2 linked regions of the Eleftheria terrae genome follow. The protein of the gene in region 2 binds, or shares a complex with, the protein of the main gene of each other region. Links are inferred from orthologs where the notes say so. Each region holds a gene or a part of one and is shown on either strand. Other genes may lie near its edges. The genes, in order: N7L95_RS09425 and eno.

Region 1 (11,328 bases), 730 kb from region 2 along the record:
AAACCGCGCCGCTGGTGTGGGACGACCTGATGCTGCAGCCGGCCTACCAGCAGGCCCTGGCCCGCCTGCCCTGAGCTCCGTCGCGCGGCGCGGCCCGGCCGCGCCGAGTGCATGAAAAAAACGCCGCCCGGGCAATGCCCGAGGCGGCGTTTGTCTTGGCGACTCTGGATTGGCCGGCCCGCCGGGGCCGGCCAGGCCGGTCACTGCGGGCCGGCCTTGGTCTCGAAGGGCAGGGCCAGCTCGGCGAGGTCGGTGCGGGTCTCGACGAGCACCAGCGGGCCGTCGTCGATCGCCACCACCGGCTTGCGCTCGCGCGGGACGCGCACCGGCTGCGGTTGCCGTGCCAGGCTGTCCTGGACGGCACGCACCTTGTCGGCGTCGGAATGCACCCATTCCAGGCCTGCCTGGGCGGCCACCTGCTGCAACTCGTCCAGGGCCAGCACGAAGGGCTGGACCGGGGCGGCGACAGGCGCCGGCGCGGGTGCGGGCTGGGCAGCCACGGGCGCCGCGGCGGGCGGCAGGCCGGTCGGCTCGGCGGCGACGGCCAGCGCCGCGTCCTGCACGGTGGCGGGTTCGCCTTCGACCACCTGGGCTTCGGTGACGACCACGGCGGCGTCTTCCGCGCCGTCTTGCTCACGGCGCTCACGACGATAGCGGTCACGGCCCCGGCCACGGCGGCGGCCTTCGCCATCACGGGCGGTGCCTTCCTCGGGCTGGCCCTCGGGGGCGGCCGTGCTGTCGCTGCCGGTGTCCTCGGTGGCGCTGGCCAGGGCCGCGTCGGCCTCCGGCCCGGCGACCGGGTCCAGACCCGCTTCGCCGGCGTTCACGGCGTCGACGCCCTCGGCGCCTTCGCGCTCCCGGCGCCCGCGGCCGCCACGGCGGCGGCGACGGCCTTCGCGTTGTTGCTCGTCCGCGCCCTCGAGGGTGCCTTCCTGCGGGACGGTGTCGGCAAAGCCGTGCGGTTCCATGGCTTCGGGCGCTTCCGCCGGCAGGCCGGCTTCACGCTCGGGACGCGGGCCCCGGCGACCTTCACCGCGGGCGGGACGGCCGTCCTGGGCGGCGCCGGCTTCGCGCGGCTCGCCGCTGCGGCCGCCGTCGCGCGGAGCGCGTTCCTTGCGCGGTGCCTCGGCACCGGCGTCCGCACCGGCCAGGGCCTCGACGCGCTGCTCGCCGGCGCGGCCGCGTTGCTGGCCGTCCCGGTTGCGATCGCGGCCTTCGCCGCGACCCTCGCCACGGCCTTCGCCGCGACCTTCACCCCGGCCTTCCGTGCGGCCTTCACCGCGCGGCTCACCGCGGCGTGCCTCGCGGCCCGCTTCGTCGCGGCCACCCTCTCGGCCAGCCCGGTCGCGGCCGCCGCGGCGGTCGCCGTCCTTGCGCTCGCCGCGTTCGCCGCCGCGATCACCGCGGCGACGGTTGTCCTGGCCTTCCTTGGCCACGGCCGGTGCCGGTGCGGCGACCGTCGGCGCGGGGGCTGGCGCAGGGACCGGCGCCGGTGCCTCGGGAGCGCCGAACAGCTTCTTGAGCCAGCCAAAGAAGCCACCCGACGCCGGCGCGGGCGCGGGCACCGGCGCGGGCACCGGGGCCGGCGGCGTGGCGGCGGCCACCGGGGTGGGCGCGGGCGCCGGCTCGGCGCGGGCGGGCGCCGTGGACTGCAGCGGCGGCTCGGGCAGCAGGCCCTTGATGACCGGCTCCTGCTTGGGCTTGCTCTTCTCGCGGCGCGTGATGCCGACCTCGTCGTCGGGCTCCTCGATCATCGAGTAGCTGGCCTGCAGGTTCTCCACCCGTGGGTCGTCGTGGCGCAGGCGTTCGAGCTTGTAGTTGGGCGTCTCCAGGTGCTTGTTGGGCACCAGCAGCACCTTCACGCTCTGCTTGAATTCGATCTTGTTGATCTCCATCCGCTTTTCGTTCAGCAGGAAGGAGGTCACCTCCACCGGCACCTGCACGTGGACGGCGAAGGTGTTTTCCTTCATCGCCTCCTCTTGCACCATGCGCAGGATCTGCAGCGCGCTGGACTCGGTGTCGCGGATGTGGCCGGTGCCGTTGCAACGCGGGCAGGTGATGTGCGAGCCTTCGCTCAGCGCCGGGCGCAGGCGCTGGCGCGACAGCTCCAGCAGGCCGAACTTGGAGATGGAGCTGAACTGCACCCGGGCGCGGTCCTGGCGCAGCGCGTCGCGCAGCCGGGTTTCCACTTCACGGCGGTTCTTCGACTCTTCCATGTCGATGAAGTCCACCACGATCAGGCCGCCCAGGTCGCGCAGGCGCATCTGGCGCGCAATCTCGTCGGCGGCTTCGAGGTTGGTGCGGGTGGCGGTTTCCTCGATGTCGCCGCCGCGGGTGGCGCGGGCGGAGTTGACGTCGATGGACACCAGCGCCTCGGTGTGGTCGATCACGATCGCGCCGCCGGACGGCAGGTTCACCGTGCGGGCGAAGGCGGTCTCGATCTGGTGCTCGATCTGGAAGCGGCTGAACAGCGGCGCGTCATCGCGGTAGCGCTTCACGCGGCCGGCGTTGTCCGGCATCACGTGGTTCATGAACTGCTGCGCCTGATCGTAGATGTCGTCGGTGTCGATCAGGATTTCGCCGATGTCGGCGGTGAAGTAGTCGCGGATCGCGCGGATCACCAGCGACGATTCCTGGTAGATCAGGAAGGCGCCCTTGCGTGCCGAAGCGGCGCCGTCGATGGCGGTCCACAGCTTCAGCATGTAGTTGAGGTCGGACTGCAGCTCGTCGACGCTGCGGCCGATGCCGGCGGTGCGCGCGATCAGGCTCATGCCCTTGGGGTAGTTGAGCTGGTCCAGCGCGTCCTTCAGTTCCTCGCGGTCCTCGCCCTCGATGCGGCGCGAGACGCCGCCGCCACGCGGGTTGTTGGGCATCAGCACCAGGTAGCGGCCGGCCAGCGAGATGAAGGTGGTGAGGGCCGCGCCCTTGTTGCCGCGCTCTTCCTTCTCGACCTGCACCAGCAGTTCCTGGCCCTCGCGGATGGCGTCGGAGATCTTGGCGTTGCGGACGTCGACGCCTTCCTTGAAGAACTGGCGCGAGATTTCCTTGAAGGGCAGGAAGCCGTGGCGGTCCTCGCCGTAGTCGACGAAGCAGGCTTCCAGGGACGGCTCGACGCGGGTGACCACCGCCTTGTAGATGTTGCCTTTGCGCTGCTCGCGGCCTTCGATTTCGGTCTCGAAGTCGAGCAGTTTCTGGCCATCGACGATGGCCAGGCGACGCTCTTCAGGCTGCGTCGCATTGATCAGCATGCGTTTCATGTGCACTCCTCCTGCCGGCGACCGCGCACGGCCTCCGGCATATCAACATGCCGCCGCCCGGAGGGTTCAGGTCCAGGGGCGGCTCATCGATGCACGAGTGACGTGGAGGAACCGGAAGGAATCGCCCTGGACTGTCATGACCGCAAGGATCACGAAGACAGCGTTGGCGCGTGCATCCGCAAGACAACGCCCTTTTTGTAAAGGACGGCCCGGTCGCCCCCCGACTCCTTCCCGGTGCGGCGCACATCAGTGCACGGCACGCCAGGCCGAGCAGGCGCCGCATCCGGGGTCACGTCCGGAAGGGCGCCTGGCAGGGGGGAAAGCTCGGAGAAGGGGGACAGCATCCGTGGGGGAGTCTCTGGAGCGGGCGACAGGCGGGCGCTCGGGGGACCGCGCGGGCGCAGGGCCTGCGGGCGCCAAGCGTGACCGGCCTGCTGCCGGAAACCTTGTTCTTGGGTTCTTTCGACGTTCGCTCTGCCGCAGGTTGCTCTCGGCCGCCGCTTCACCTTGGGAAACGGCCCGCTTGACTGGCCTGCGTTGCATCACCGTTTGTACAAGTCCTTCGTCCTGCAACTTCTTGACGAAAAAGACCTGTTAAACCACCTTGGCTGCCCGTGTTGCCCCCACCTTTCCGATCAGATTCGGGAAAGCGGCAGGTAAACTCTTGAAAATCAAACACTTACAACGCAAACGTGGTGCAACGGATTATAGGGGTGAAACGGTCGCGCCAGTGGAACCGTGCTGAAACCGCGCCGCCAGCGGTGCCGGCGGCGGCAGGCGGCCGCCCGGCGGCGCGCAGCCAGCGGTCGGTGGCGGCCGCGCCGGCCCCGGCGGCCGCACCCGCGGTGCAGCGCTTGGTGATCGACGAAGGCTCGGCGGGCCAGCGGCTGGACAATTTCCTGCTCAAGACCCTCAAGGGTGTGCCCAAGACCCATGTCTACCGCATCGTGCGCAGCGGCGAGGTGAGGGTCAACAAGGGGCGCGCGTCGGCCGACACCCGCCTGGCGTTGGGCGACGAGGTGCGTGTACCGCCGGTGCGCGTGGCCGAGAAGCCGCCCGCGGCGCCCGTGCCGGCGCGCGAATTCCCGGTGCTGTTCGAGGACGATCACCTGATCGCGGTCAACAAGCCGGCCGGCGTCGCGGTGCACGGCGGCAGCGGCGTCAGCCATGGCGTGATCGAGCAGCTGCGCCGGGCGCGACCCGAGGCACGGTTCCTCGAGCTGGTGCACCGGCTCGACAAGGAAACCTCGGGCATCCTGCTGGTGGCCAAGAAGCGCCGTGCGCTGACGGCGCTGCAGGACCAGTTCCGCCAGCGCGAGACCGGCAAGACCTATGCGGCGCTGGTCATCGGCCGCTGGCCGGCCAGCCGCCGCGTCATCGACGTGCCGCTGCACAAATACCTCACCGGCGACGGCGAACGCCGCGTGCGCGCGGTGGCCGACGGTGAGGAAGAGGCCGGTCGCCGCTCGATCACGCTGGTGAAGGTGGCGCGCGAACTGAACGGCTATTCGCTGCTCGACGTGACCATCAAGACCGGCCGCACGCACCAGATCCGGGTGCACCTGCTGCATGAAGGCCATCCGATCGCCGGTGACGAGAAATACGGCGACTTCGCGCTGAACAAGGCGCTGGCGCGCGGCGAGGCGGTGCCCGGCTGCCGCTTCGACCGCATGTTCCTGCACGCCCGGCTGCTGCGCTTCGAGCATCCGGCCAGTGGCGAGACGGTGCAGCTGGAAGCGCCGCTGCCTCCCGAATGCCAAGACCTGCTGGCGGCGTTGGACGCCGCCGGCCACGAGACACCATGATGGACCACCGACCGCGCCAGTTCGACCTGATCGTCTTCGATTGGGACGGCACCTTGTTCGATTCCACCGCCCTGATCGTCAAGAGCCTGCAGGCCGCCTGCCTCGACCTGCAGGTGCCGCTGCCCGCCGACCGGGACGCCGCCTATGTCATTGGCATGGGCCTGTACGAGGCGCTGGCCCACCTGATCCCGGGCCTGCCGCCGCGGCAGTACGAGGCGCTGATCCAGCGCTACCGTCACCATTACTTCGCCCGCCAGCACGAACTGACGCTGTTCGAGGGCGTGCTGCCGATGCTGGATGCCATCAAGGCCCGCCACCACTGGGTGGCGATCGCCACCGGCAAGTCGCGGCGCGGCCTCAACGAGGCGCTCGACACGGTGCAGCTGCGCGGCGTGTTCGACAGCACCCGCACCGCCGACGACACCCTGCCCAAGCCGCATCCGCGCATGCTGCAGGAGCTGATGGGCGAGTTCGGCGTGGACCCGGAGCGCACGCTGATGATCGGCGACACCACGCACGACCTGCAGATGGCGCTCAATGCCGACGCGGCGAGCTTGGCGGTGAGCTACGGCGCCCATGAGCCGGCGTTTTTCAAGGACTACCAGCCGCGCTTCGTCGCGCACTCGGTGGCAGAGCTGCACCAGTGGCTGCAGGAGCACGCATGAACCATCCTCCCCTGGCGGGGCACCCCGCCGACACCGGCCTGGAGCTGTGCGAAGGCAGCGCACTGCAGGAGCGCGGCCTGGCCGTGTCCTTCGACATCCAGCTGTGGGACCACCCGGCCCGTGCCTTCGCGCTGCGCTTCGACGGCCGGCCGGTGGCTTATGTGAACCGTTGCGCCCATGTGCCGGCCGAGATGGACTGGCAGCCGGACCATTTCCTGGACGATAGCGGCGAGTGGATCATGTGCGCCATCCACGGCGCCATCTACGACCCGCGTGACGGCCGCTGCGCCGGCGGGCCGTGCCCCGGCGGGAAGCTGATCGAGGTGAAGGTTGATGAGCGGGACGGCAAGGTCTATTGGTATCCTTCTGCCGACGTCCAGCCTGCCTTCCCCGACTGACTGCCCCTGGCGGCCGTCGCGCGGTGGCGGGCTTCGCCGGCCGACGTCCGGCCGCTTTCCACCTTCTTCCCCAGGGACACCATGAGCTCCATCGATCCTGGCCATGAGCCCGGCTTGCGTGACCACACTCCGGCGACCCCGCCCGCGGCGCCGGCTTCTTCGGGCGACAGCGCACTGATCGCGCAGCTGGCGCGCGCCTACCTGGACGACCGCCGCCGCGAGCGCCGCTGGCGCATTGCCTTCCGGCTCGCCTGGCTGCTGCTGGGCCTGGCGATGGTCTTGCTGGCCTACTCGCAGCGGGTGGCCACCAACACCCAGACCGGTCCGCACACGGCGCTGATCGATGTGCGCGGCGAGATCGCCGTGGACAGCGAGGCGAGTGCCGAGAACCTGCTGTCGGCGCTGCGCAGCGCCTTCGAGGACGCCGGGTCGCAGGCGGTGGTGCTGCGCATCAACTCGCCGGGCGGCAGCCCGGTGCAGGCCGGCATCATCAACGAGGAGATCCGCCGCCTGAAGGCCTTGCACAAGAAGAAGGTGTATGCGGTGGTCGAAGAGGTCTGTGCCTCGGGCGCCTACTACATCGCGGTGGCGGCCGACGAGATCTATGTCGACAAGGCCTCCATCGTCGGCTCCATCGGCGTGCTGATGGACGGCTTCGGCTTCACCGGCCTGATGGACAAGCTCGGCGTGGAGCGCCGCCTGCTCACCGCCGGCGAGCACAAGGGCTTCCTCGATCCCTTCTCGCCGCAGTCGGACGCGGAGAAGGCCTTTGCCAAGGCCATGCTCGACCAGATTCATCAGCAGTTCATCGGCGTGGTGAAGGAAGGCCGCGGCAAGAAGCTGAAGGAGACGCCGGAGATGTTCTCGGGCCTGTTCTGGAACGGCCAGCAGGCGGTCGAGCTGGGCCTGGTGGACAAGCTCGGCTCGCTGGACTACGTGGCCCGCGAGGTGGTGCAGGCCGAAGAAGTCATCGACTACACCCCGCGCGAGAACGTGGCGGAGCGGCTGGTCAAGCGCTTCGGCGCGGCGATCGGCCACGGCGCGGTGCAGACGCTGCGCAGCCAGGCGGGCGCGCTGCGCTGAGGCGCGCCGCGGCTGGTGCCGCAGCGGCATGAGGCAAGAGGCCCTGCGGGGCCTCTTGTCGTTGGTGTACCGGCCCGGCGGGTGTGCCTGCCGGCTCAGGACCGTTCGGCAGGCGGCGGCGACCGGCGGGCGGGCCACCATCCGCCCAATATCAGAAATGCGAGGGGCCGCAGCAGCACCTCCACGGCCGACAGGTCCCTGGCGGCATCGAGGCCGGCTTGCCCTTGAAGCTGGCCGCCTCGCTCGATGTGCCGGGCACGGGCGGTGTCGATCTGGCGCGAGGTGGCCGCGGCCGGGCAGCCGCAGGTCGAGCAGGCTTCCGACAGGCTGCCATGGCTTTTTCCGCAGGCGTGGCAGGACCAGGCGTAGGTGGGCATGGCGTTCATGATGCCGCAAACCGGCGAGGGCCGCCGGCCACCCGCTCGTGAGGGGCGGCCCTCGACGGTCGGCCCCGGGCGGCTCGCCCCGGCCGGCCTGCATGGGGCATCGGCTCAACCGGCTCGCAGCAAGCCCTTCGTCTCGATGAACTCGATCACCTCTGCCAGCCCGCTGAGCTGCTTCAGGTTGGTCATCACGAAGGGCCGGTTGGGCCGCATGCGGCGGGTGTCGGCTTCCATCACCGACAGGTCGGCGCCGACGTGGGGCGCCAGGTCGGTCTTGTTGATCACGAAGAGGTCGCTCTTGGTGATGCCGGGGCCGCCCTTGCGCGGGATCTTCTCGCCGGCGGCGACGTCGATGACGTAAATGGTCAGGTCCGACAGCTCGGGGCTGAAGGTGGCGGCCAGGTTGTCGCCGCCGCTTTCGATGAAGACGATGTCGGCGTCGGGGAAGCGGGCCAGCATGCGGTCCACCGCCTCCAGGTTGATGGAGGCGTCCTCGCGGATGGCGGTGTGCGGGCAGCCGCCGGTCTCCACGCCCATGATGCGCTCGGGCTCGAGTGCGCCAGCCACCGTCAGCAGGCGCTGGTCTTCCTTGGTGTAGATGTCGTTGGTGACCACCACCAGGTCGTAGCGTTCGCGCAGGGCCTTGCACAGCATCTCGAGCAGGGTGGTCTTGCCCGAGCCCACCGGCCCGCCGACGCCGACGCGCAGCGGCGGCAGGGGTTTGCTTCGTCCCGGAATGGCATGCAGTGCGGTCATGAGCGGAACAGTCGCGAGTACTGGGTTTCGTGTTGCGAGGACAGGATGGCGAGCATCGGCACATGGGCCTGGCGCCCGGCCTCGGGCAGCGCGAGCGCGGCATCGACCACCTGCGGCAGCGCGTCGGCCAGCCGGCCGAGGATGCGCTGGCCGGCCGACTGCCCGAGCGGCACTGCCTTGATGGCGGCCTGCACCATGTTCTCGGCCCAGCCAAAGGCGAAGGCCAGCAAGGCGTCGCGGGGGGTGGCGCCGGCTTGGCTGGCTGCCAGCGCGAAGGCCACCGGCCAGCTGGGTGCCGGCGCGAGCCCGAGCAGCCTGGCCAGCCGCGCCGGCTCGGTGCCCCGGTGGCGCAGCCACTCGCCGAGCGAGCGGCCCATCTGCTCGGTCTGCTGGCGCAACTCCGACGATTCGCGCGTCATCGCCACCCAGCGGTTCAGCGCCGCCAGGCGTTCGCCGTCATCGGCCTGCCAGGCGGGCAGGGCGGCGGCCACCACGGGCAGGTCGCAAGGTGCGAGGGCCAGGTGCAGCTGGTCGAGCAACCAGTCGCCGGCCTGCGCCTCGCTGGCGACGCGGCCACTGTCCACAGCCGTTTCCAACCCTTCCGAGTAGCTGAAGCCGCCCACCGGCAGGGCCGGCGAGGCCAGCCACATCAGCTGCAGCAGCGTGGCCGGGGACGCGGGGCCGGCCGTCGCGGCCGTCGGCGGGTGGCTCATGCGCTCCTGTCAGTGGTCGTGGCCGTGTCGGCAGTGCGGGCCGTGCACATGGGGGGCCGCGGCCGGCTGGGCCGGATGGCCGTGGCCGGCATGCTGGACGTGAGCCGACGGATGCGCGTGGTCGTGGCGGCACTGGGGGCCGTGCACATGGATCTTCACCGGCTGCGGCTCGGCGGCCGGTGCGTGGGCATGGCCGTGCTCATGGGAATGGCCGTGGCCACCGCCGGCATAGGCGCCGGCCTCGGGCTCGAACGCGGCTTGCGCGGGCGCGACCTCCAGGTGCATCTGCCGCAGCAGGTCGGCCAGCACATGGTCGGGCTCGAGCTTCAGGTGGTCGGGCTGCAGCTCCAGCTGCACATGGCGGTTGCCCAGGTGGTAGGCCGCGCGCAGCAGGTCGAAGGGCGAGCCGTGCTCGCGGCAGGGGCTGACCAGCAGCACCGGCTGCGGCGCGGCCAGCACGCGGATCAGCGAGCCGTCCTCGGCCACCAGCACGTCGCCGCCGCGCACCACGGTACCGCGCGGCAGGAAGACGCCCAGCGTGCGGCCGGCGGAGTCGGTGGCGTCGAAGCGGCTTTTCTGGCGCACGTCCCAGTCGAGTTCGACCTGGGTGGCGCGCTTGAGCAGCACGGGGGCCAGGCCCTGGCCTTGGGGCAGGAGTTTGTTGACGGTCAGCATGGAGGGCAAGCCTTGGAGGGGCGCATTGACAGGCGGGCAAGCATAGCCGAGCGCCTCATTTGGTGGGCGAGCGGCCGCTCAAGGCGGTCAGCAGGCCCAGGCCGATGTAGGTGCCGCCGGCCAGCCAGCGGCCCCAGGGCCGCCGCCCGCCGTGCTGGCGCAGCAGCGGTGCGAGCGTGGCAGCCAGCGCCACGTAGCAGGCATCGGTGCAGGCCGCCAGCAGCACGAACAGGCTGCCGAGCAGCACTGCCTGCGGCATCGCCGGCGCGCTGGCGGACATGAACTGCGGCAGGAAGGCGGCGAAGAACAGGGTGGTCTTGGGATTGAGCAGGGCCACCAGGCAGCCGTCGCGGAACAAGCGGGCGCGCGAGGCGGGCGGCGGCGGTGTGGGGTTGCCGTCCCGCACGGCCGCCGGGGCGCGCAGCGCCTGCACCCCCAGGTAGACCAGATAGGCCGCGCCGGCCCACTTGACCGCGGTGAAGGCCGCCGAGGACACCGCGAACAGGGCCGCCAGGCCCAGCGACGCGCCCAGCGCATTGCCGAGGTTGCCCACCGCGACGCCCAGCACCGAGGCCAGGCCCGACGCCCGGCCCTGGGCCAGCGTGCGGGTGACGATGTAGACCACCGCGGGCCCGGGAGTGACGGCCAGCAGCAGGCTGGCGGCAGCGAAGGCGGCCAGCAGCTGGGACGGGGGAAGCAGGAGGTCCATGCGGGCTTGCCTTGTCATCAGAACAGGAAGTAGCGCTGCGCCATTGGCAGCACCCGGGCCGGCTCGCAGCTCAGCAGCAGGCCGTCGGCGCGCACCTCGTAGGTCTGCGCATCGACCTGCATCTGCGGGGTGTAGCCATTGTGGATCATCTGTGCCTTGCGCAGCCCGCGGCAGCCCCGCACGGCCGCCACCGCCTTGCGCAGCCGGTAGCGTTCGGCCACGCCGGCCGCCAGCGCGGGCTGGCTCAGGAAGGTCAGGGAGGTGGCGTGGCGGGCGCCGCCGTGGCTGCCGAACATCGGCCGGTAGTGGACCGGCTGCGGCGTGGGAATGGAGGCATTGGGATCGCCCATCGCTGCCATGGCGATCAGCCCGCCCTTGAGGACCAGCGAGGGCTTGACGCCGAAGAAGGCCGGCCGCCACAGCACCAGGTCGGCCCACTTGCCGCATTCGATGCTGCCCACCTCGTGGGCGATGCCATGGGTCAAGGCCGGGTTGATCGCCAGCTTGGCCACGTACCGCTTGACGCGGGCGTTGTCGTGGCGTTCGCCGTCGCCGGGCAGCGGGCCGCGCTGCTGCTTCATCTTGTGGGCGGTCTGCCAGCAGCGCAGGATCACTTCGCCGACCCGGCCCATGGCCTGCGAGTCGCTGGAGAACATGCTGATGGCGCCGAGGTCGTGCAGGATGTCCTCGGCGGCGATGGTCTCGCGGCGGATGCGGCTCTCGGCGAAGGCCAGGTCCTCGGCAATGGTGGCGTCGAGGTGGTGGCACACCATGAGCATGTCGAGGTGCTCGTCGATGGTGTTGACGGTGTAGGGCCGGGTCGGGTTGGTGGAGCTGGGCAGCACGTGCGCCTCGCCCACCACCTTCAGGATGTCGGGCGCATG
Region 2 (10,740 bases):
GCCACCTGTTGGCGCGCATCGGCCAGCAGCTCGAAGACGCTGATGAGCATGCCGTTGTAGCGCAGCAGGTTCTCCTCGGAGATGGCCTTGCGCAGGGGCACCACCTGGTCCCGGTAGTGGCGGGCCACCTCGTAGGCACTGCGGTAGCCGGCATGCGCCTGCCGGACTTGCGACGCCGCCTCTCGCTCGCGTTGTGCCAGGCGCTGCTGCGCGGCCTGGTGGCTCGCCTGGCGGCGCAGCCGCCCGGCATCGCCCGGGTCGAAGACCGGCAGCGGCAGCTCCAGCTCCACGCCTTTCTGAGGGGCTTCGCCGGTTTCGCTGTTGCGCACGGCGGCCAGATGCGCGCCGCCGGTGATGTCGCCGGCCCGGCCGAGGCCCTGCTCATCGGCGCTGTGTTGCAGCTCGGCCCGGGCGATGCGCAGGTCCAGCCGCAGGGCGGTCGCGTCACGTTCCAGGGCGGTGGCGTCCCGCAGCGTGGCGGGCAGCTCGGGCAGGCGTGACGGCAGGGTCAGTGCCTGAGCCTGGGCGGGCGCGAGGCCCAGCGCCCGAACCAGCGCTTCACGGGTGTCGGCGGCCACCTGCTGCGCACGCGCCAGCTCGGCGGCGGCTTCTGCCGAGAAGGCCTGCTCGCGGGCACGCTGCAGGCGGCTGAAGTTGCCGACCGCCTGCATGCGGCGGGCCAGCTCGGCGCTGGCATCGGCGGCGGCCTGCACCTGTCGCTGGTAGTGCAGCCGCTGTTCGGCCGCGACGGCGCGCACCCAGGCTTGCCGGGCGGCAGTGGCGGCTTGCACCACCTCGCCGGCCAGCCGCCATTGCGTCTGCTGTTGGCGCAGGTCGGCCTGCCGCAGGCGGGCCGGCAGCAACAGCAAGTCGAACAGTGGCAGCCCCAGCATGCGGCCGATGTCGAGTTCGGTCTCGCCATGGCTGCGCCGTGCCAGGCGTTCAAAGGTGAAGACCGGGTTGGGCAGCCGGGCTGCCTGCGTGGCGTCGGCCGATGCGGCGGCCGCTTCGAACAGCAAGGCCTGCAGCGCCGGGCTGTAGGCCAGCGCGAGGCGCACCGCGTCGTCGGCCTGCAACGGCCGGGACAGCACCGCCTCAGCCTCGCGCTGTGCCTCCACGCGCGCGGCTTCCGACCTCAGCCAGCGCACCTCGACGCCCAGATGCTCGCGGCTGAGCTGGCGGGCGGCCTCGAAGTTCCGGTCCACCGGCGGGTTGGCACAGGCGCCGAGCCACAGCGCGGCCGCAACGGCCGCCACCAGGCCGGCCGAGGGGCGGTGCCTCGCCGCCTGGCGCCGGGACGGGAGAGAGCGCGGCGTCATCGCGGCTCCTTCTCGAGGGGGGCAGAGGCCCCTGTGGCGGGGGGAGAAGGCTGCGGGCTGCCCTGCACCGGCGGCCCGACCGGGCGCATCGCCCGCTCCTGCTGCACTTCGCGGGCATATGCCCGCCAGCCACCGATGCGGCCGACCTGGTGGTTGGCGTCGCGCCAGGGGATTGCCGGGGGATCGCCCGGGCCGGGCCGGGTCGCAAGAAGGGCTGCCGCGCCGGCATCGCGGCCGGACGGGTCAAGGCCCGTGGCGGCCGCACTGGCGTGCGCGCCTGCGGCCGTGCCGAGCACGGCCACGCCCATCATGGCCAGCAGGGCTGGCCGCCATAGTAGGTGAGACATGCTGTCCTCGCTGAAGCAGGGCCCGGCGCGCACAGGCGCGGCGCGAGCCACCGGGTCAGGCAGGGAACGGCGCATCCCGCCGCGGGCGGGCCGAGGCTGGGACGGGGCGCGGCCCCTGCGCGTCAGGCGAGGACGTGTCGGGGTGGGCGGTCAGGACCGCCGGTCAGGAAGGCTGCCAGTCGCAGCGGGACGGTGGAGGAATACCCGGCGTCGAAGCGCAGCGGTGCGAAAGCCGGTGCAGCGCTTGGCAGCGCGGCCGACGCACAGCAGGCGGCACAGGCACTGCAGCTGACTTTCGAGAGGCGATCCAGCTGGGCGGTGTCGCCCGATGAGGTGGCGGGGGGGTGGCTGGCCTCGCTGGCGCCAGGATGCGCCGGCACGGCATCTTCCCCATGCGGGGCGGAGGCGTCACCATGCGCATGGGCGCTGCGCTCCCACGGCCCGGCCAGCCGGGCATGCCCTGGCCCGCACGCTATCAGCGTGGCAGCGGCCGTGCCTTGCACCGGCAAGGCCAGCGCCAGCAGGCACATCAAGGCAAGACGGAGGTAACGCCACATGGATGGCAGTTTAGTCCAGCCAGCGGCGGCCAGGTTCCACGCCGCCCGGACGCCAGTGCAAAAATGAGCGTTGCCACCGGAGCATGGGGTGTGCCTCGGTACCTGCCACTTCGGGCAGTCCTGCGCGCCGCATGGGAACGCGGGCAGGCCGGGTGGATTCCCATACCGGATGGGCGCCACTGCGTGGCCAGCGCCGGGCGGTGCGGGATCGAAGCCGGTCCGCCGCGGTTCTACCGCCACGGGGTGGCCCGGGCTGCACGGGCAGCCTGTCGACCGGTCGTTTGATCCAAGGAGACGTGATGCGCCGCATCTTGTGCCTGCTGGGGGCTGCCAGCTTCTTCTTCGTCGCCGGCTGCACCGCGGCACCTGCTGCTGACGGCGCCGGTGCCACTGCGGCCGCCAGCGCACCGGCTCCCCAGGGCCAGGCGATCGCGCCCTACCAGCCGCGTTTCGGGCGCAGCCGGCCGGTGGCCGCGGTGATTGGCGAGAACCGCTACACCGAGTTGTCCGACTATGTGGTGCCGTACGGCGTGTTGAGCCAGTCCGGCGCGGCCGAGGTGGTGGCAGTGGCCACCCGGGAAGGGCCGATGCAGATGTTCCCTGCCTTCAAGATCCAGCCGCAGGCGACCACCGCCGCCTTCGACGCGCGTTATCCGGACGGGGCCGACTATGTGATCGTTCCCGCGGTGCATTACGACGACGATCCCCAGCTGCTGGGCTGGATCGCCGCCCAGGCTCGCAAGGGCGCCACCGTGGTCGGCATCTGCGACGGCGTCTGGGTGGTGGGCAAGGCCGGCTTGCTCAAGGGGCGGCGGGCCACCGGCCACTGGTATGCGTTCGACGACCTGCGCAAGGAATTCAAGGACACCACCTGGGTGAGGAACCGCCGCTATGTGGTGGACGGCCCGGTCGTGACGACCACCGGGCTGAGCGCTTCCATCCCGGTGTCGCTGGCGCTGGTGGAGGCCATTGCGGGCCGCGACCGGGCGCAGCAGGTGGCGGCCGAGCTCGGTGTGCCGGACTGGAACGTGGCGCACGACAGCGAGCGCTTCAAGCTCGGTGCCCGCACGGTGTGGACCATCGCCAAGAACTGGGTGGCCTTCTGGTCGCACGAGGACCTGGGGCTGCCGGTGGCGGCCGGCGTGGACGAAATCACCGCCGCATTGGTGGCCGACGTGTATTCCAGCACCTTTCGTTCGCAGACCTTCTCGGTGGCTGCGTCGCCGGGGCCGGTGCGCACGCGGCGCGGCCTCGTCCTGCTGCCCGACCGCGTGAGCGGCGGCGACAAGGCGCCCGACCGGATGCTGGCCGCCCCGGGCGACACCCCGCCGGTGCGGGCGCTGCAGCGAGCGCTGGACGACATCGCAACCCGCTATGGGCAGCCGACGGCGGCCTGGGTGTCGTTGAAGATCGAGCATCACCGGGATTGAGCCCCGGGGCGCCGCCGCTTCTCCGCCCCCGCGGTGCCGCGACGGGCTGAAGCCGGCAACACGCCAGCCCCCCTGCGGCCTGCCGCGCCGCAGGCCCGCTGCGCAGCCCGCGCCAGCGGTGTCAGACGGCCGCGGGCTCCTGCCCGAGCTGTGTTCCTTCGCCTGCGCCACGCCGCAGATGAAAGACGCAAAGGTAGAGCGCCAGCAGCCAGGCCGGCACCACCAGCGGCAAGAAGATCGACAGCGAGGCGGCCCGGGAGGCGCAGACACTGCCGCAGGCCAGGATGCCGATCACCGGCCAGTGCCAGTGCACCCGCCGCTGGCCGACCCAGGCGCGGCTCATCACGAAAAACGCGATCAACGCGTACCACAGCGCGATGCGCCCGGGCCCGTCCAGGGGCGCAGGCAGGTGCAGCCACTCCTGCGACCGGAGTACCGACGTCAGCAGAGTCGTCAATGCTACCGGGCTGCACAGCAGCCCGCAGGCCAGCGCGACGGCGAAGCGGTGGCCGCTGACGGGCCGCGGGGGACCGCCGCCCGGGCCCGTGGTGGGTGCGCTGGCTGGCGGCATCAGCGCGGCTTGCCGCCGAGCGGCCCCTCCAGTTCGTCCAGCTCCGCCTGGCTGAAGCCGGCTGCCCGGCGTGCCGCAAGGTTGAACGGCGGCCGCAGGCGCGGCGCGTCGTACTGCTGGACCAGGCCCCGGTAGTGCAGCAGCGCGTCGATGCCGTCGCGCTCGCACAGCCAGCGGTACCAGTGGTTGCCGATCGCCACATGGCCCACTTCGTCGCGCAGGATGAGGTCCAGGATCTCCACCGCGCGCTCGTCGCCGGCCTTGCGCAGCTTGGCCTGGATCAGCGGTGTCGCGTCCAGGCCGCGGGCCTCCAGGGTGCGCGGCACCAGTGCCATGCGGGCAATGATGTCGTGCCGCGTGGCGGCTGTCATCGACCACAGGCCGTTGTGCGCATCGAAGTCGCCGTAGCCATGGCCCAGCGTCGCCAGGTGCTCCCTCAGCAGGCTGAAGTGCAGCGCCTCCTCGGCCGCCACCCGCATCCAGTCGTGGTAGAAGGCCGGCGGCATGCCGTCGAAGCGCCACACCGCGTCCAGCGCCAGGTTGATCGCATTGAACTCGATGTGGGCGATGGCATGCAGCAGTGCCGCCCGGCCTTCGAGGGTGAAGGGCGTGCGGCGTGGCACCGCGTCTGCCGGCACCAGCGTCGGCAGAGGCGGGCGGCCGGGCAGTCCGGGCGGCTCGGGCAAGTGCTCGGCGGCATCCAGCGGGTGCTGCGCCATCGTGGCAAACAGCGCCCGGGTGCCGGCCGCCTTCTGCAGGGGATCGGGCAGCGCGAGCAGGCGCAGCGCTTCGTGCCGCAGCGGCGGCGTCATTGCGGATGGGCTCCGGGCCGGCCACAGGGCGGCACCAGGCGGGCAGGACGGCAGAGGCAAGGTGGCAGGTTCATCGGTGGCCAAGGCAAGGGCGGCCGCCGCGCCCCGCACCCTGTGCAGGGTAAGGACGACTCGCGGCACGCGGACGACGCTTCATCTCTAAAATTATGGATCCTCGGCGACCCGGAGAACTCTGCATGGCCCTCTACCAACTCGGCGACGACACGCCCCTGGTTCACGACACGGCCTGGGTGGCCGACAGCGCCGATGTCATCGGCCGGGTTGAATTGGCGGAGAACGCCAGCATCTGGTTTGGCTGCGTCGTGCGCGGCGACACCGAGACCCTGCGCGTCGGCCGCGGCTCCAACGTGCAGGACAATTCCGTGCTGCATGCCGACCATGGCTGGCCGCTGACCATCGGCGAGAACGTCACCGTCGGCCACCAGGCCATGCTGCATGGCTGCACCATCGGCGACGGCTCGCTCATCGGCATCCAGGCGGTGGTGCTCAACGGCGCGAAGATCGGCCGCAACTGCCTGGTGGGCGCCGGCTCGCTGGTCACCGAAGGCAAGGAGTTTCCCGACGGCTCGATGATCCTCGGCTCGCCGGCCAAGGTGGTGCGGCAGCTCACGCCCGAGCAGATCGCCGCCTTCCAGGCGGGCGCGGCGCACTACGTCGAGAACGCACGCCGCTTCAAGGCCGGGCTCAAGAAGCTCGCCTGACCTTCACCCTTACAGGACTCTTTCGTTTTGGACACTTCCTCCACCCCCAGCGAGCTGCACAAGTTTTTGTTCGAAGGCCTTCCGGTGCGCGGCATGCTGGTGCGGCTGACCGATGCCTGGCAGGACATGCTGAAGCGCCGCGAGCAGAGCGGCCCCTTCCCGGCACCGGTGCGCGAACTGCTTGGCGAGATGGCCGCGGCCGGCGTGCTGATGCAGGCCAACATCAAGTTCAACGGCGCGCTGGTGCTGCAGATCTCGGGCGACGGCCCGGTCAAGCTCGCGGTGGCCGAGGTGCAGCCCGACCTGGCGCTGCGTGCCACCGCCAAGGTGGTGGGCGAGGTGAGCGACGACGCCAGCCTGGAAGCCATGGTCAACCTGCAGGGCCGAGGCCGCTGCGCGATCACGCTCGACCCCAAGGACAAGCTGCCGGGCCAGCAGCCCTACCAGGGCGTGGTGCCGCTGCACGGCGACCAGCGCGAGCCACTGCAGCGCATCAGCGAAGTGCTGGAGCACTACATGCTGCAGTCCGAGCAGCTCGACACCCGGTTGATCCTGGCCGCCAATGACCAGATCGCTGCCGGCCTGCTGATCCAGCGGCTGCCGATCGAGGGCGAAGGCAACCTGGCCGGCACCCGCCAGCGCGAGGACGACATCGGGCTGAGCGAAGGCTTCAACCGCATCGCCCACCTCGCCAGCACGCTCACCTCCGAGGAGCTGCTGACGCTGGATGCCAACAAGATCCTGCACCGCCTGTTCTGGGAAGAGGACGTGCGCCGCTTCGAACCGCAGCGCGGCGAGGACGGGCCGCGCTTTGCCTGCACCTGCTCGCGCGAGCGGGTCGGCAACATGCTGCTGAGCCTGGGCCGCGAGGAGATCGACGACATCCTGCAGGAGCAGGGGCGGGTCGAGATCGGTTGCGAGTTCTGCGGGGCGCAGTACCACTTCGATCCGGTGGACGTCGGCGCGCTCTTCACGCCCGATCGCGACCATCCGCCCGGATCGAGCAGCATGCAGTGAGGCAGCCGCCCGCCGGGCGTGTCCGCTGGCCGGCCAGCGCGCAGCGGACTCAGCGCGGCGCGTCGCGGCCGAGCAGGCCGGTGAAGAGGCGCTCGTAGCGGCCGTCCAGGCATTCGGTGCAATAGGCCGGGTCGCTGGCGCCCGCTCCCTGCGGGCGGGTGTCCGAGCCAGCTCCGCCTGGGGCCGCGCCAGGGGTTGCGCCCGCGGCAGGGCCGACGCCGCCCGGGCCCGGGCCGCTGCCGTGGACAGCCGGCGGCCCTGCCTGCCCGCCCGGGCCTGGCCCCGCCGGCAGCAGCGGCCGCACCGCCTGCCACGCCGCCTCCAGCCTGGCCTCGCCCACCCCATACACGACACCGTAGGCCAGGCCGGCCCGCTGCAGGGCGGCGCGCACGCGCTGGTCCACGCCGTCCCGCACCTGCGGGCCATCGCGCTGCAGGCCGTCGGCCACCCACGGCAGGTCCAGGCCCATCAGCAGGGTCAGCGCGGCCTGCCGGGCATGCACCTGCTCGGCATCGGGATAGAGCGACCGGTCGCCGAAGACGAAGTCGCTGTACACCGCGATCATCAGCGCCGTGGTGTCGGCCACCACCAAGGTGTGGCGCGCGGCGGCGGTGTCGATCAGGCGGCTCTGCTCCTCGGCGATGTGGCGCTGCTCGTCCTCGCGCGGCGTGCGGCCGCGTGCCTCGCAGAACAGGCGCAGGTATTCGGGCACCGCTACCGCGTCGACGCCGCCGGCCCGCAACCGCAGCGCCAGTGCCCGGGCCAGCTCGGTCTTGCCGGTGCTCTCGGCGCCCAGCAGGGCGATCACCTGGCCCGCCATCAGGCCGGCTCCGCGGCCAGCTGCCGCCAGGTGCGCCAGCCGGCCATCGCCATCACGATGAACACCAGGTAGAGCGCGGTCGTCAGCCACAGGCCCTTGTAGGCGAACAGGCCGACGCTGACGGCGTTGACGACGATCCAGGTCGGCCAGTTCTCCACCAGCTTGCGGCCCAGCAGGTACTGCCCGGCCAGGCTGGCGACAGTGGGAAACGCGTCCCAGTAGGGCACGTCGGTGTCGGTGTAGCGGTCCAGGTAGAGCCCGAGCAGGGGCCAGCCGACCAGCACCGCGCCGAGCAGCAGCCCGCGGCCCCGGGCGGGCAGGGTGTGCACCCGCAACGGCGCGCCGTTGTCACCGCGCCCGCGCAGCCACTGCCACCAGCCCCACAGCGCGAGCACCGCGAACACGATCTGCAAGGCCGCGTCGCCGTACAGGCGGCTCTGCCAGAACACGAGGAAGTACAGCAGCGAGCTGACGATGGCCAGCGGCCAGCCCCAGGCGATGACGCGGATGTTGCAGGCCACCATCACCACCGCCAGCACGAAGGCGATCAGCTCCAGCACCGTGGTGAGGGGCCGGCCGTCGATGAGGAAAAGCGGCTGCAGCAGCGGCTCCAGGGCGGCGGTCAGGAAGTCCATCGGGCGGCTCGCGGCGGCGATCGGGTTGCATACAAGGAAAAACGGAGCCCCGCAGGGCTCCGTCGGCATCGGGCCCGGCAGCGGGGCTCAGGGCGCGTTGGAAACCTGAACGTAGACCTCGTTCGGCTTCACCATGCCCAGCTCGAAGCGGGCCTTCTCCTCGACCATCTCCAGGCCTTCCTTCAGGTCGCGAACCTCGGCCGCCAGCTGCGCATTGCGCTCGCGGGCGACCTCGTTCTTGGCCTGGTGGTCGGCCAGCTTGTGCTGCAGCTCCACCACCCGGTGCACGCCATTCTTGCCGAACCACAGCTCCGCATGGACCAGCAGGAGCAGCGCGGCGAGCACCAGGGTGAGCAGCGGCAGGCGCATCGCAGGGGGTCGATCAGCGCAGGTTGTAGAACGCAGCGCGGCCGGGGTAGCTGGCGATGTCGCCCAGGTCTTCCTCGATGCGCAGCAGCTGGTTGTACTTGGCCATGCGGTCGGAGCGGCTCATCGAGCCGGTCTTGATCTGGCCGGCGTTGGTGCCCACCGCGATGTCGGCGATGGTCGAGTCTTCGGTTTCGCCGGAGCGGTGCGAGATCACGGCGGTGTAGCCGGCGCGCTTGGCCATCTCGATGGCGGCGAAGGTCTCGGTCAGCGTGCCGATCTGGTTGATCTTGATCAGGATGGAGTTGGCGATGCGCTTCTCGATGCCTTCACGCAGGATCTTGGTGTTGGTGACGAAGAGGTCGTCGCCAACCAGCTGCACCTTGCTGCCGAGGGTCTCGGTCAGGTGCTTCCAGCCGTCCCAGTCGCCTTCGTGCATGCCGTCCTCGATGCTGATGATCGGGTACTTGTCGACCCAGGTCGCCAGCACGTTGGTCCATTCCTGCGAGCTGAGCGTCAGGCCTTCGCCTTCCAGGTGGTATTTGCCGTCCTTGTAGAACTCGCTGGCGGCGCAGTCCAGGCCCAGCGCGATCTGCTCACCCGGGGTGTAGCCGGCCTTCTCGATGGCTTCCAGGATCAGCTGGATGGCCGCTTCGTGGCTGGCCACGCTGGGTGCGAAGCCGCCTTCATCGCCGACGGCCGTGCTCATGTGCTTGTCGTGCAGGATCTTCTTCAGCGCGTGGAAGACCTCGGCACCGTAGCGCATGGCTTCGCGGAAGCTGGGCGCGCCGACCGGCAGGATCATGAACTCCTGCAGGTCGAGGTTGTTGTTGGCATGCGCGCCGCCGTTGATGACGTTCATCATCGGCACCGGCATCTGCATGGAGCCCGAACCGCCGAAGTAGCGGTACAGCGGCAGGCCCGATTCCTCGGCCGCCGCGCGTGCCACGGCCATCGAGACCGCCAGCGTTGCGTTGGCGCCCAGGCGGGACTTGTTGTCGCTGCCGTCCAGGTCGATCAGGGTGCGGTCGAGGAAGGCCTGCTCCGAAGCGTCCAGGCCCAGCACGGCCTCGGAGATCTCGGTGTTGACGTGCTCGACGGCCTTCAGCACGCCCTTGCCCAGGTAGCGGGCCTTGTCGCCGTCACGCAGCTCGATCGCCTCGCGCGAGCCGGTGGAGGCGCCGGACGGCACCGCGGCGCGGCCCATCACGCCGGACTCCAGCAGCACGTCGCACTCGACGGTCGGGTTGCCGCGGCTGTCCAGGATTTCACGGCCGACGATGTCAACGATGGCACTCATGCAGGTTTCCTCTTCCTTGTCTCGATAGTGAATGGGTGGCGAACGATAGCATCGGGCGGGTTACACGCCCTCGACAAGCACCATGCGCATGTCGGCTGCGTTCTCGCGGGCCGTGCGGGCGCGGCGGTACTCTTGCGAGTCGTAGAAGGCCCGGGCCTGGTCCGCCGTCGGGAACTTCAGCACCACGATGCGGGTGGGTTGCCAGGCCCCTTCGAGCACCTCGATGCGGCCACCGCGCACGAGCACTTCGGCCTCGTGCGCCTGGATCGCGAGCGTCGACCACTTGCGGTAGTCGGCGTACTGTTCTTCGTTGGTGACGGTGACGTCGACGATGATGTAGGCGCTCATGGGGTCTCGGTGATGGGAGCGTTCAGGCGAAATTGCTTTCCAGGAAGCCGTTGCGCTTGGTGATGCGGTCGAGCTCCACCAGCGTGGCCAGCAGGTCCTTCATGCGCTTGAGGGGCACGGCGTTGGGGCCATCGCTCAGCGCCTTGGACGGGTCCGGATGGGTCTCCATGAAGAGGCCCGCCACGCCCACCGCCACCGCGGCGCGCGAGAGCACCGGCACGAATTCGCGCTGGCCGCCCGAGCTGGTGCCCTGGCCGCCCGGCAGCTGCACCGAGTGGGTGGCGTCGAAGACGACCGGTGCGCCGGTCTCGCGCATGATGGCCAGCGAGCGCATGTCGCTCACCAGGTTGTTGTAGCCGAAGCTGGCGCCGCGCTCGCAGGCCAGGAAGCTGTCTTCCGGCAGGCCCTTCTCGTGGGCGGCGGCGCGGGCCTTGTCGATCACGTTCTTCATGTCGCCCGGCGCCAGGAACTGGCCCTTCTTGATGTTCACCGGCTT

What was found.
Region 1: the proteins of eno (region 2) and N7L95_RS09425 are in contact, whole or in part, in a solved structure (PDB 2FYM), measured with the Escherichia coli proteins. The link is inferred for Eleftheria terrae from one-to-one orthologs.

Annotation. Positions count from the first base shown.
Region 1 is NZ_CP106951.1:2,155,926-2,167,253, reverse strand. Bases 1-3,574 are described here. They hold N7L95_RS09425 (Rne/Rng family ribonuclease), read right to left. Parts: upstream 3,258-3,574; coding sequence 201-3,257; downstream 1-200. Other genes in these bases: nagZ (beta-N-acetylhexosaminidase), read left to right, coding at 1-74. In the rest of the region: N7L95_RS09420 (RluA family pseudouridine synthase), read left to right, coding at 4,103-5,062; N7L95_RS09415 (HAD family hydrolase), read left to right, coding at 5,059-5,727; N7L95_RS09410 (Rieske (2Fe-2S) protein), read left to right, coding at 5,724-6,125; signal peptide peptidase SppA, read left to right, coding at 6,207-7,208; N7L95_RS09400 (hypothetical protein), read right to left, coding at 7,304-7,594; urease accessory protein UreG, read right to left, coding at 7,700-8,347; N7L95_RS09390 (urease accessory protein UreF), read right to left, coding at 8,344-9,060; urease accessory protein UreE, read right to left, coding at 9,070-9,735; N7L95_RS09380 (LysE family translocator), read right to left, coding at 9,791-10,444; ureC (urease subunit alpha), read right to left, coding at 10,462-11,328. UniProt on the Escherichia coli protein: Endoribonuclease that plays a central role in RNA processing and decay. Required for the maturation of 5S and 16S rRNAs and the majority of tRNAs. Also involved in the degradation of most mRNAs.
Region 2 is NZ_CP106951.1:1,431,662-1,442,401, reverse strand. The notes cover bases 7,755-10,740. They hold eno (phosphopyruvate hydratase), read right to left. Parts: upstream 9,897-10,740; coding sequence 8,613-9,896; downstream 7,755-8,612. Other genes in these bases: kdsA (3-deoxy-8-phosphooctulonate synthase), read right to left, coding at 10,267-10,740; N7L95_RS06285 (DUF1330 domain-containing protein), read right to left, coding at 9,957-10,244; ftsB (cell division protein FtsB), read right to left, coding at 8,318-8,599; pnuC (nicotinamide riboside transporter PnuC), read right to left, coding at 7,755-8,230. Also shown: N7L95_RS06345 (TolC family protein), read right to left, coding at 1-1,319; N7L95_RS06340 (hypothetical protein), read right to left, coding at 1,316-1,666; N7L95_RS06335 (hypothetical protein), read right to left, coding at 1,789-2,223; N7L95_RS06330 (DJ-1/PfpI family protein), read left to right, coding at 2,523-3,653; N7L95_RS06325 (hypothetical protein), read right to left, coding at 3,775-4,110; N7L95_RS06320 (ferritin-like domain-containing protein), read right to left, coding at 4,224-5,036; N7L95_RS06315 (gamma carbonic anhydrase family protein), read left to right, coding at 5,234-5,758; Hsp33 family molecular chaperone HslO, read left to right, coding at 5,852-6,775; N7L95_RS06305 (AAA family ATPase), read right to left, coding at 6,825-7,595; more of pnuC, read right to left, coding at 7,595-7,754. UniProt on the Escherichia coli protein: Catalyzes the reversible conversion of 2-phosphoglycerate (2-PG) into phosphoenolpyruvate (PEP). It is essential for the degradation of carbohydrates via glycolysis.